3 regions of the Limnochorda sp. genome follow, and region 2 is predicted to be linked to each of the others. Evidence: riboswitches for the same ligand, from Rfam matches in the RefSeq annotation. Region 2 holds a riboswitch; each other region holds the start of a gene.
The links. Region 2 has a riboswitch for cobalamin ahead of FWJ67_RS05230 (heme ABC transporter ATP-binding protein). Riboswitches for the same ligand answer to the same signal wherever they lie in the genome.

Region 1 (4,270 bases), on a different contig from region 2:
CACCCGGGCGGCGGTGGAGGAGGGCGTGGTGCCCGGCGGTGGGACGACCTACATCGACATCCTGCCCGCCTTGGAGCAGCTGAAGCTGGAGGGCGACGAGCAGGTCGGCGTCAACATCGTGAAGCAGGCGCTGGTGGAGCCGCTCCGGCAGATCGCCAACAACGCCGGCTACGAGGGCTCGGTCATCGTGGAGGAGGTCCGCAAGGCCGAGCGGGGCATCGGCTTCAACGCCCTCAGCGAGAAGCTGGAGAACATGATGGAGGCGGGGATCATCGACCCGGCCAAGGTGACCCGGACCGCGCTGGAGAACGCGGCCAGCATCGCCAGCCTGGTCCTCACCACCGAGGCGCTGGTGGCCGAGATTCCCGAGAAGGAGAAGACGCCCGCTGGGCCCGGGGCCGACATGGACTTCTGAGCCCGCCCTGGCGAGCGCGAAACGAGGCGGCCGAACGGCCGCCTCGTCTTTTTGTGGGCATCCCATCGCCGCGGGGACACCGGACGGGGATCACCCCGACCGTCAGAAGGAGAGCTTGGCGAGCGGCTCCCGCACCGACTGAACCGAGCGGCGGAAGGCCTCCTGCTCCTCGGGGGTGAGTTCGATCTCCACCACCTTCTCGATCCCCTTGCCGCCCAAGATGACGGGAACCCCCACGTAAATGTCCCGCTCGCCGTACTCGCCGTCCAGGTAGGCGATGGCCGGCAGGAGGCGGCGCTGATCCCGCAGGATCGCCTCCACCATGTCCGCGGTGGATGCGGCCGGGGCGTAGAAGGCGCTGCCGGTCTTGAGCAGGTTGACGATCTCGCCGCCGCCCTTCCGGGTCCGCTCCACGATTCGGTCGATGGTCTCCCGGGGCAGGAGCTTCTCGATGGGGATGCCGCCCGCGTAGGAGTAGCGGACCAACGGCACCATGGCGTCGCCGTGGCCGCCCAGGACGAAGGCGCTCACATCTTTGACGGAGATGCCCAGCTCCTGGGCGATGAAGGTGCGGAAGCGGGTAGAGTCGAGCACGCCCGCCATCCCCATGACCCGCTCCTTGGGCCACCCCGAGATCCGGTAGGCGGCGTAGGTCATGACGTCGACGGGGTTGCTCACCACAATCATGAAGGCGTTGGGCGAGTACTGGACCACCTGCTCGACCACGCTGCGGATGATGTTGAAGTTGGTCTGGAGCAGGTCATCCCGGCTCATCCCCGGCTTGCGGGCCACACCGGCGGTGATCACCACCACGTCCGAATCCCGGGTGTCCTCATAGCTATTGGTGCCGATGACGTTCACGTCGAACCCGGCCACCGGGCCCGCCTGCAAGAGGTCCAGGGCCTTCCCCTGGGGGAGTCCCTCCACCACATCGACCAGCACCACATCGCCCAGGTTCCGGGAAGCGATCCAGTGGGCGGTGGTGGCGCCCACGTTGCCGGCGCCTACGATGGTGATCTTCTTCCGAGCCATCCTAACCCCCCTGTTCCGAGCCCACCCGTGTTGAGAGCCGCATCACGGACAGTGTACCAATTCCTGGAGTCCCCATCAATCGATGGGCCTCGCTCGGGGAAGGTCTCTCCCGGGGAAGGACGAACCTTGCAGGAAAAGATTGGGAAGGGTCATCATCATTCGGAACACGACGGAGGAGGCGAGCGGCGATGCGGAGGGTGGTCCCTCCCCAACCGGACCTGGAGGCCCTGGCCCGGTCCTTCTTCCAACTGCTGGAGACCGACCGGTCCAGCGAGCTCTTCCTGGCCCGCTTCCAGGAGGTGGATCAGGGCTTGGAGGCGGCCCTCCAGGCCCAGGAGGCTGGGATGGCCCGCCGGCAGGAGGCGGCTGGCGGGGCAGCGAAGCCCTGATCGTCTTCCATCGTTGCAGGCGGGGGGTGCCCGGCCGGGAGACCTGCCGGGAGAATAGGGAAGTCGTCATCCGGCTTCGGCCGGAGAAGCGCGCGGGCCCGCCACTGTGACCGGGGAGGCGCCCGAGCCCACTCGCACCCGCGGGGAAGGGCCGGGCAGAGGCCGAGGATCCGGGAGCCAGGAGACCTGCCCCCTGCCGCCGGCTCACCTGCGTGGGGCCAGGACGAGCCGTCCTTCCTGGCGCGCGCCCCGGGCCGGGGCGCTGGTCGTGGCGGGCCTGCCATCGCCTGGTGGAGGTGTGCAGCCATGCTGGTCCGATCCGGCGCCCGCGCTCTGGGGCTCCTCACCCTCGTCTGGGCCCTCGCCCTCCTTGGGGCCCCTGCTTCGTGCGCCCAAGAACCGCTCGTGGTCGAGGACGTGCTGGGGCAGCGGTTCACCTTCGAGCAGCCGCCCCAGCGGATTGTGGCCCTCTCGCCGTCGATCACCGAGAACCTCTTTGCCGTCGGAGCAGGGGAGCAGGTGGTGGGGGTGAGCGCGTACAGCACCTACCCGCCCGAGGCGGCCCGCCTGCCCGTCGTCTCCGACGCGGTCCAGGTCAACCTGGAGCGGCTCCTGAGCCTGGAGCCCGATCTGGTGGTCGGGGACATGCAGGTGGTCCGGGCCCACGTGGAGCGGCTGCAGGCCTTGGGCGTGCCCGTCTTCGCGGTGGACGTGCCCGACCTGGAGAGCCTCTTCGAGACCCTGCTCCTTCTCGGGCGGATGACGGGCCACCAAGAGACGGCCCAGGCCCTGGTGGAGGGCCTGCGGGCACGGGTGGCGGCGGTGGAGGCCCGGACCGGTCACCTGCCTGCCGACCAGAGGCCTCTGGTCTTTGTGGAGGTGTGGCATGAGCCCCTCATGACCGCCGGCCCCGGAAGCTTCATCGACGAGCTGGTCACCCGGGCGGGCGGCCGGAACCTGGCCTTCGACGCCCCCACCCCCTGGCCCACCTACAGCGTGGAGACCGTCCTGGCCCGGGACCCGGAGGTGATCCTCCTCACCAACCGGTACCGGGAGGAGGTGCTGGCCCGGCCCGCGTGGCAAGAGGTGCGGGCCATCCAGACTGGGCGGGTCTACGAGGTGGAGCCCGACTGGCTGACCATCACCGGCCCCCGGCTGGTCGACGGCTTGGAGGCCCTGGCCCAGCTCTTCCACCCGGAGCTCTTCCCGGCGGAGGAGGGGCCCAATTGACGGGCAGGACCAGCCGTGGCTATAATGGGAGCCACATGAAGACGGCTGGGTAAGGCGCCGGGCTCAGGAGGCGGCCCGGCGAGCCAATGGCGATGAAGAGGCGAGTAGGGGCGGCCTCCCCGGAACGAGCGAGCCGGGAGGGTGGGAGCCGGCTCCGGGCCCGTCCCGAAGATCCCCTCGGAGCTGCTCCGCTGAACGGCGGCTAGGGCTCAGTAGGCGGGGCCGGTTGGGGCCGTTACCCCTTTCGAGTGGGAGCGGTCGGCTGACCGCTCCAAGACCGGGTGGTACCGCGGGAGTGTGGACTCTCGTCCCAGGGGCGAGGGTCTTTTTTTGTTCGGGAGGGCGGAAGGCATGGACTACCAGAAGACCGTTCAGTTGCCGACGACTGACTTTCCCATGCGGGCGCAGCTGGCCAAGCGGGAGCCCCAGCGCCTGGAGGCCTGGCGGGAGCAGCGGCTCTACCAGAAGCTCCAGGAGCAGCGGCGGGCGGCCCGGCCCGACGGCCCGGACTTCGTCCTGCACGACGGGCCGCCGTACGCCAACGGCCACATCCACATCGGCACCGCCCTCAACAAGATTCTGAAGGACTTCATCGTCCGGGTCCACGCCATGGAGGGCGAGTGGGCGCCGTATGTGCCCGGCTGGGACACCCACGGCCTGCCCATCGAGCGGGCTGCCTTGCTGGAACTGGGGGTGGACCCGGAAAGCCTCGACCCGCTGGAGCTGCGGCAGAAGTGCCGGGAATACGCGCTCCGCTTTGTGGAGGTCCAGCGGGAGGAGTTCGAGCGGCTCGGGGTCTGGGGTGACTGGGAGCACCCCTACCTCACCCTCACGCCGGAGTACGAAGCCCGGCAGGTGGAAGTCTTCGGCGAGATGGCCCGCCGGGGCTACATCTACAAGGGCCTCAAGCCCGTCTACTGGTGCCCCGAGTGCCGCACGGCCCTGGCCGAGGCGGAGATCGAGTACCAGGACCACCGCTCGCCCTCCATCTACGTCGCCTTCCCTGTGGAGGATGCCCGGGGGCTCTTTGAGCCCGAGGGCGCGGCGGTGATCATCTGGACCACCACCCCCTGGACCCTGCCGGCCAACAAGGCCATCGCGCTCCACCCCGACCTGGAGTACGTGCTGGTCCGGGTGGGCGAGGGGGCCCGCTACCTGGTGGCCCGGGGGCGCCTGGAGGAGGTCCAGAAGGACCTGGGCTGGG
Region 2 (4,270 bases):
CTCCAGATCGACCAACGAAACCCCTCCCTACAGCCTCGGCCGGCCGTTCCCATTCTAATGGTTCCTGGGATCCTTGCCAAGGACGAGGCGCTCTCGGATGGCTGGCTGCCGCGCCTTTCCCATGGGGCTGGGGCTCCTCGCCAGCGGGCGCTGGCTCCACCTTCCCGACTCTGCCGGCCCTTGAGGTCGCCGGGCGAGGAGACCCAGCCCCAGAGGGACCGTGTCGCGACACCCTGGCTCCGGAGACCGGTCGGCCCGCCCCCTACCCCAGCCCAGCCCGGTACCGCCGGAGGAGCCAGAGGAAGAAGGGGACGCCGGCCAGGGCGGTGACCACGCCCACGGGGAGCTCGACGGGGCTGAGGAGCATGCGGGCCAGGGTGTCGCTGGCCACCAGGAGCGCGGCGCCCAGGAGGCCGGCCAACGGAATGAGGAGCCGGTGGTCGGGGCCGGTCACCAGCCGGACCGCGTGGGGCACGATCAGCCCCACAAAGCCGATGACGCCCGCGGCGGAGACGGCGGCCGCGGCCATCACCGACGCGGTGAAGAGCAACCGCCGCTGAACCCGCTCGGGCTCCACCCCCAGGTGGTAGGCCGCGTCCTCGCCCAACAAGAGCACGTTCAGCTCCCGCGCGTGGGCGAGGGCGAGGAGGAGCCCGCCGGCGACGTAGGGAGCCACCTGCCCCACCTCCCGCCAGCCCGCGCTGGCCAGGCTCCCCAGGAGCCAGAAGAGGGCCTTGTCCGCACTCTCCCGGTGGAGGGTGAGGAGGAGGGAGACGATGGCCGAACAGAAGGCGGAGACGGCCACGCCCGCCAGGAGGAGGGCCGTGAGGGGGGCCCGGTCGCCCACCCGGGCCAGGCGGTAGACGGTCACCACCGCCGCCAGGGCGAAGAGGAGGGCGACGGCGGGCACCGTGTGGTCGCTCAGCCAGGGCACGGCCGGGGCAAGGGTGACGGCCAGGACGGCCCCCACGGACGCGCCGCCCGAAACGCCCAGGATGTAGGGGTCGGCCATGGGGTTGCGGAAGAGCCCCTGCAGGGTGGTGCCCGCCACCCCCAGGGCGCCTCCGATGAGGACACCCAAGACCACCCGCGGCAGGCGGACCTGGAAGAAGATCACCTCGTAGCTGGCTGGCCACGTGGGCTCGAGCCGGAGCCACCCCAGGCGCCGCAGGGTCATCTGGGCCAGGGTGCCCGGGCCGATGGCGGCAGGCCCCAAAGCCAGCGCGGTGATGGCGGCGCCGGCCAGGATGGCCAGGGCCAAGGCAACGGCGACGGCGGGGCTGGGGCTGAGCCTGGGGCGCGGCTGAAGATCGGCCGGTGTCACGCCGTTCCCTCCTGGGCGGCCCCAGGGGCCTGGACGGTGCCGCCCGCCTCGCCGCCTTCCAGCGGGAGGAGGTGGACGGCCGGGGTCTCCACCGCCGGATGACGGCCCAACATCACCCGGGTTCCGTAGACTGCTTCCAGGATGGGAACGGCCAGCACCTGGGCCGGCGGGCCATCGGCCACCACCCGGCCCCCGGCCAGGAGGACCAGGCGGGGGGCGTAAAGGCTGGCCAGGTTCAGGTCGTGGAGGACGGCCACCACCGTCACCCCTTCCTCCCGGCAGAGGCGGGCCAAGAGGTCCAAAACCTCCACCTGGTGGCCGATGTCCAAGTGGCTCGTGGGCTCATCCAGGAGGAGGAGCTGGGGCTCCTGGGCCAGGGCCCGGGCCAGGACCACCCGCTGGCGCTCGCCCGCGGAGAGCTGGTTGAAGGGCCGTCCCGCCAGGTGGACCACCCCCGCCCGGCCCATCGCCTCCCGGACCTTCCGGCGATCGGCGGGCCCTTCCCGCTGGAAGCGCCCCAGGTGGGGCGTCCGGCCCATGGCGACCACCTGTTCCACCGGAAGGGCGAACGGCGCCGGCTCTTCCTGGGCGACCACCGCCACCCGGCGGGCCAGCGCGGGAACGGACCACTGGGCCAAGGGCCGGCCCCACAGGTGGATCTCGCCACCCCAGGAGGGGAGGCGCCCGGTGATGGCCCGCAAGAGGGTGGACTTGCCTGAACCGTTGGGACCGATGAGGGCCACCAACTCGCCCCGCTGGACGACCAGGGAGAGGTCGTGTAAGACGGTGGTGCCGCCGTACCCGGCGGTCAGCCGGCGGATGGCCACGAGCGGCCGGTCGGGCGTGAGGCGTTGGTCCTGGAAGGTCTGGCGCACCGGGATCCCTCTTTCCGCGCGCCCTCAAGAGAAAACCCGGCCTGCAAGCCGGGGGAAGGAACCAGGGCCCGACGGGATCCGGCTCAGACGGTTCCCCCATCCCTCGGAGGGCGTCGTCTGATGGGCGCGTGGCAGGTCTCCTGGCTCCCGGATCATCGCCAGCCCTCACCTTCCCCAGCTCCAGCCAGGTGGTCTGTCGAGGGGGGCTCCCCGGTCACAGTGGCGGGGCCGCTCGGGATTCCCACCCGATTCCCTATTCTCCGCCCCGGAGGGCGGCACCCCGCGCCCGTCTTCCATGCTCTTGTCCATCATACGGCCGGTCCCCCGGCCCGTCAATGGACCCCCGTCACCGGCCCCCTCCGTCGCCCGGCCAGGTGGTGAGCACCGTTCCCGGATAGTAGTGGGCCAGGATCTCCCGATAGGTCCGGCCGGCCCGGGCCAGCCCGTCCGCCCCGTACTGGGACATGCCCACGCCGTGCCCGTAGCCCCGCAGCAGGAATCGGGCGCCGTTCCCCTCCCAGATCACCTCGAACCACGTCGAGGGCAAGCCCAGGGCCTCCCGGATCTGGCGTCCCGTGTAGATCCGAGAGCCGTACTGGACCCGTTCCACCCGGCCCGAGGGGTACCGGCTCAGCACGAAGAGCGGCGGCTCCTCGCCCCGCCACTCCAAGGGACCCAGGCGGCCCGCCAGTTGGGCCCGATCGATGAACCGCTCCGTCTGGGCGTAGGGGCCCCGGGCGCCGTAGGGGTCGTAAAGGCTGACCAGGTACGGCAGCGCCTCCCGCCAGACGTTCTCCGACGCCTCGGTCTGGCCGCCGCTGGTGGAGTGGTACGCGGCAAAGATGGGCTCGCCCTGGTAGGTGAGGATCTCGCCCTCGGTCGCCAGGACCGCCTCGGCGATCTTCCGCCAGGCGAAGGGATACCGCCACCAGCCCCAGCGGCGCCGCAACGCCTCCTGGGAGCTCCACGCCTGGTCCCGGGAGGCCTGGTCGGTCAGGGCCGTCCCGTCGGTGGCCCTGGGTTGGACGAGGCTCCGCACCGCCAGGGTCCGGGCGGCGACGGCCTGGGCCTTCAGCGCCTCAGGATGGAAGGTGACGGGCATCTCCGCGGCCACCACCCCGGCCACGTAAAGCTCCAGGGGGATGGCCTCCACCTGGCCCAGGTCGCTCCGCCAGAGGGCGACCGGCGGTCCCTCCAAGGGTGGCAGGGGCGGCCAGAGCGCGGTGAAGACGGCCAGCCCCAGGCCCAGCAGGAGGCCGGCCAGGGCCACCCACCCGTAGACCGACCGGGAGGCCCGGCGGGCGGCCGCTCGCAGGCGGACGGTGGTGTTGGCCAGGCGGCTCATGGCGATCGCTGGATGAACGCGTCCGGGTAGCCCGCCGCGCGCAGGGCCTCCAGACGGGCGGCCGCCCCCGCCTCGCTGCGGAAGGCGCCCGCCTGGACCCGGTAGGGCGGGCCCGATGTGATGCTGGCCTCGAAGCCCTGGGCCTGCAGCTGCTCCACCAGCGCTTGGGCCCGGTCCCGATCCATGAAAGCCCCGACCTGCACCCGGTAGAGGCCGCCGGAGCTCTCTCCGCTCCCGCTGGACGGCGCCGACGAGGCCGGCGCCGGGGCCGGGGCGCTCGACGACGGGGCACTCGAGGAAGAGGTGGTTGAGGCGGGCCGCTCCTGAGTCCGGGCCGCGGGCGTGGTGGCCGGACTGCTGACGGCCACCGAGGATGGCGGCGGCGGTGAAGAGACCAGGGTCTCCCCCACCGACGGCTGGGGCATGGTCAACAGCGAGATCAGGTAGTAGCCCAGGCCGTATCCGATGGCCAAGGCCACCAAACCGACCAAGGCCACCTGCAGGCGGAAGGGAATCCCCCGACGTTTGGGCCGCCGCACCCGCCGGGTCGCCCCGTCGCGTTCACCTCTCATGCCTGTTCCCCCCGCCTCTTACTTCCCTAGCCGGTCAGGCGCTCCTGCCGTGGAACCATCTTTCCCCCGAGGCCAGCCGGGCCTTCACCTCGCCCACCAGATAGAGGGAGCCGCAAAGGCAAATCCAGTCGCGGGGCCCCCGCACCCGGTGGGC
Region 3 (4,270 bases), on a different contig from region 2:
GGGGCGAGACCCACCAGATCAGCCACCATGCGACGGTGCCCCTCGCCTCCGGCAGCGTCCGGTTCGGCCTGCTCAACGTGGCCCACCCAGAGAAGCGGCACTTCTCCCCGCAAGAGCTGGCCTTGCTCGAGTCCGTCGCCCTCCAAATCGGCACGGCCATCGCGCGCGTCCGCCTCCTCCAGGCCCAGCGGGACCAGGCCCGCCTCGAAGAGCGGAACCGCCTGGCCCGGGATCTCCACGACTCCATCTCCCAGTCCCTCTTCTCCCTGAACCTGCTGGCCCAGGGCGCCCGCAAGCTGATCCACCGGGACCCTGAGGAGGCGGCCCGGGCCCTCGAGGAGATCCAGGCCCTGGCCCAGGAGTCCTTGCAGGCCATGCGCTCCCTCATCTGGCAACTCCGCCCTGAAGGCCTCGAACAAGGCCTGATCACCGCCCTGACCCAGTACGGCGCCCGCCTGGGCCTCACGGTGGAGGTTGCCGTGACGGGCGGAGGCGCCGTGCCCCAGGCGGTGGAGGAGGCCCTCTGGCGGATCGGGCAGGAGGCGCTGAACAACGTGCGGCGCCACGCGGGTGTGGACCAGGTGCAGGTCGAGTACGGGCTGGACCGGGAGATGGTCACCCTCACGGTGCGGGATCGGGGCGTGGGCTTTCAGGCCCGGGCTGCCGGCGCTTCGGGCGGTTTCGGCCTCATCGGCATGCGGGAGCGGGCCCAGTCCCTGGGGGGCGATGTGACCGTCCGGAGCCGGCGGGGAGGCGGCACGGAAGTGCGGGCCATCATCCCCCTCCCAGCGGCGTCGGAGGGCGGAGGTGAAGCGCCATGACCCAAGGGAGCGGGCGGCCCATCACGGTCCTCCTGGTCGATGACCATGCGGTGGTCCTCCGGGGCCTGCGCTTCTTTCTCGAAACGGAAGAAGAGATCCAGGTGGTGGGCGAAGCGACGGACGCCGAGACCGCGCTGGAAGCGGTGGAACGCCTGCAGCCGGACGTGGTCCTTATGGACCTGGTGCTGCCCGGGATGGACGGGGTGGCCGCCACCCGGGAGGTGCAGCGCCGCTCCCCCGGCACCAAGGTGATCGTTCTCACCAGCTTCGCGGAGCAGGATCGGGTGGTGCCCGCCATCCAGGCCGGCGCGGCCGGCTACCTCTTGAAGGATGTGGCTCCCGACGTCTTGGTGGAGGCCATCCGGGCCGTCCACCGGGGCGAGGCCCGCCTCCACCCCCGGGTGGCCCAGGCACTCATGCTCCAGGTGGGCCAGCCGCCGGGTCACCCGGCCGCGGCCGCCTCCTCCCTCACCCCCCGGGAGCTGGAGGTGCTCACCCTCCTCACCCGGGGCCTGAGCAACAAGGAGATCGGGGCGGCGCTGGCCATCACCGAGACCACCGTGAAGACCCACGTAAGCAGCATCTTGAGCAAGTTGGGGCTCCAGGACCGGACCCAGGCTGCGGTCTACGCGCTGAAGCACGGGCTCGTCGCGGAGCCTGGGCCCGGCGTTCCCTTGGAGGAGGGCTGAGCGGGCCGGCTCCAAGCTCTGGGCAGGACCTGGACCATCCGCGGGGGACGAGCCCCTGAGATGACTCGCCGGTGGGCAGGACCGGCGGACGGGAGGCGCGCCCGCCTCCGCGGGAACGGAAAACACAAGGTGTAGGGTTGACAACCATTACCATCTACTGTATATTGGGCCTGCAATCGGTCCTGGGCCGGTCCCCCAGACCGGCTCGGGCGAAGAGGGAACCCGGTGCGAATCCGGGACTGCCCCGCAGCGGTGAGCAGGAACGAACGCCGTCATGGGCACTGGGCCGCCAGAGGCCTGGGAAGCGACGGCTAGTAGGTTCGGCGCCCTTCGGGAAGCGCCACTGCCTGCAAGTCCGAAGACCTGCCGATTGCCCTCGCCAGTGGCGAGGTTCACCTTGCGCCTTCGAGGGTAAGGCAGCAAGGGCGTGCGAGGCGTTCGTGGCCCTGCCGGACGCTGGCGGCGTGCCCGCGGGTTGGCCTGCTTCCCGGCCACGGGGCGCCCGTTCCCGCTCTTCCGCCTTGCCTTCCCTCGGGTGCCAGCCACACGAGAGGGAGGCTTTCTTCATGTCTGCCGTCCACCGAGGTGCTTCGTCGCCGGCCCCGGAGCTGGCGTGGGCCGTGGCCGGGATTGAACATGTCTCCTTGGAGACGCTGGCCCAGGCCGCGGCCGGCACGGGGCTGCCCGGCCTCTCCCCCCGGGAGCAGCGCTGGGCCCAGGTGTACGCTGCCCGGGCACTCATCGTGCGCGAGCCCAACTACGCCCGGGTGGCCGCCCGCCTGCTCCTCGACATCGTCTACCACGAGGCGTTGGGTCTGGAGATGAGGGGGGAGCCCCTGGCCTTCGATGAGGTGCGGGCCCGGTACCCGGCGCTCTTCCAGAACGCCGTCCAGTACGGGGTCCGGATCGGGCGGGTCAGCCCGGACCTCCTCCGCTTCGACCTGGACCGGCTCGCCCGGGCCCTCCGCCCCGAGCGGGACCAACTCTTCAGCTACCTGGGCCTCCAGACCCTCTACGACCGCTACTTCATCCATGAGGGCGAGCGCCGCCTGGAGACGCCCCAGCTCTTCTGGATGCGGGTGGCCATGGGTCTGGCCCTCAACGAGGATGACCCCACCCGCCGGGCCATCCAGTTCTACGAGCTGATGTCCACCTTCCGCTTCTGCCCCTCGAGCCCCACCCTCTTCAACGCCGGCACCGTCCACCCGCAGCTGTCCTCCTGCTTCCTCACCACCATCGAAGACGACCTCCACAGCATCTTCATGGGGATCTACAACAACGCCATGCTCTCCAAGTGGAGCGGGGGCCTGGGCAACGATTGGACCCCCGTACGGGCCCTGGGGAGCCATATCCGGGGGACCAACGGCCGGAGCCAAGGGGTGATCCCCTTTCTGAAGGTGGCCAACGACACGGCCATCGCCGTCAACCAGGGCGGCAAGCGGCGGGGGGCCGTCTGCGCCTACCTGGAGACGTGGCACTTGGACCTGGAAGACTTCATGCAGCTCCGCCGGAACACGGGGGATGAGCGCCGGCGGACCCACGACATGCACACCGCCCACTGGATCCCCGACCTCTTCATGAAGCGGGTGGAGGCCGACGGGGAGTGGACCCTCTTCAGCCCCAGCGACGTGCCCGACCTCCACGACCTCTACGGCCGGGCCTTCGAGGAGCGCTACCTGGCCTACGAGGCCATGGCCGACCGGGGTAAGCTCACCCACGTCAAGCGGGTGAAGGCCCGGGAGCTCTGGCGGCGGATGCTCGGGATGCTCTACGAGACGGGCCACCCCTGGATCACCTTCAAGGATGCGGCCAACCTGCGGAACACCCAGGCCCACGCCGGCGTCATCCACAGCTCCAACCTTTGCACCGAGATCCTTCTCAACACCAGCCCCGATGAGGTGGCCGTCTGCAACCTGGGGTCCATCAACCTGGCCTGGCACGTCCGGGAGGGCCGGCTGGATGAGGAGGCTCTCCGGGAAACAGTGACCACGGCGGTGCGGATGCTGGACAACGTCATCGACATCAACTTCTACCCCATCGAGGCGGCCCGCCGGTCCAACCTGCGCCACCGCCCCATCGGCCTGGGTATCATGGGCTTCCAGGACGCGCTTCACAAGCTGCAGATCCCCTATGGGTCCGAGGCGGCCATGGCCTTCGCGGACGAGAGCATGGAGACCATCGCCTACCACGCCATCTTGGCCTCGGCCCACCTGGCCCGGGAACGGGGCCCGTATCCAAGTTACGCCGGCTCCGCCTGGTCCCAGGGGCTCTTGCCCCAGGACACCCTGGAGCGGCTGGAGGCGGAGCGGGGGGTGCCTGTGGAGGTGCCGCGGGGCGGACGGCTGGACTGGACGCCGGTGCGGGAGGCGGTCCGGCGGTACGGCATGCGGAACAGCAACGTCCTCGCCATTGCGCCCACCGCCACCATCTCCAACATCCTGGGCGTCTCCCAGTCCATTGAGCCCGACTACCGGCTCCTCTACACCAAGACCAACCTTTCGGGTGATTTCGCCGTGGTCAACCCCTACCTGGTGGAGGAGCTCCGGGCCCGGGGCCTCTGGGATGAAGAGATGGTGGAGGCGCTGGTCCTCTACGACGGCATCCTGGCGCCCATCGAGCGGATCCCGCCCGAGGTGAAGGAGCGTTTCCGGACCGCCTTCGAGATTGACCCCCGCTGGCTCATCGAGGCGGCCGCCCGGCGGCAGAAGTGGATCGACATGGGCCAGTCCCTCAACCTCTACCTCGCCGAGCCCAGCGGCC

Region 1: another riboswitch for cobalamin. It lies ahead of FWJ67_RS04155 (ABC transporter substrate-binding protein); the one in region 2 lies ahead of FWJ67_RS05230 (heme ABC transporter ATP-binding protein).
Region 3: another riboswitch for cobalamin. It lies ahead of FWJ67_RS10345 (ribonucleoside-diphosphate reductase subunit alpha); the one in region 2 lies ahead of FWJ67_RS05230 (heme ABC transporter ATP-binding protein).

Annotation. Positions count from the first base shown of each region.
Region 1 is NZ_VSCV01000006.1:83,638-87,907, reverse strand. Features, by position in the region: partial or broken gene FWJ67_RS04170 (TCP-1/cpn60 chaperonin family protein) at 1-415, shown strand, start outside; gene mdh (malate dehydrogenase) at 518-1,447, opposite strand; gene FWJ67_RS04160 (hypothetical protein) at 1,636-1,836, shown strand; cobalamin riboswitch at 1,844-2,045, shown strand; gene FWJ67_RS04155 (ABC transporter substrate-binding protein) at 2,143-3,066, shown strand; gene ileS (isoleucine--tRNA ligase) at 3,418-4,270, shown strand, end outside.
Region 2 is NZ_VSCV01000009.1:47,626-51,895, reverse strand. Features, by position in the region: gene FWJ67_RS05240 (Mrp/NBP35 family ATP-binding protein) at 1-15, opposite strand, end outside; gene FWJ67_RS05235 (FecCD family ABC transporter permease) at 263-1,324, opposite strand; gene FWJ67_RS05230 (heme ABC transporter ATP-binding protein) at 1,321-2,199, opposite strand; cobalamin riboswitch at 2,312-2,497, opposite strand; gene spoIID (stage II sporulation protein D) at 2,546-3,544, opposite strand; gene FWJ67_RS05220 (SPOR domain-containing protein) at 3,541-4,116, opposite strand; gene FWJ67_RS05215 (bifunctional folylpolyglutamate synthase/dihydrofolate synthase) at 4,151-4,270, opposite strand, start outside.
Region 3 is NZ_VSCV01000049.1:2,037-6,306, reverse strand. Features, by position in the region: gene FWJ67_RS10355 (histidine kinase) at 1-821, shown strand, start outside; gene FWJ67_RS10350 (response regulator) at 818-1,510, shown strand; cobalamin riboswitch at 1,682-1,896, shown strand; gene FWJ67_RS10345 (ribonucleoside-diphosphate reductase subunit alpha) at 2,077-4,270, shown strand, end outside.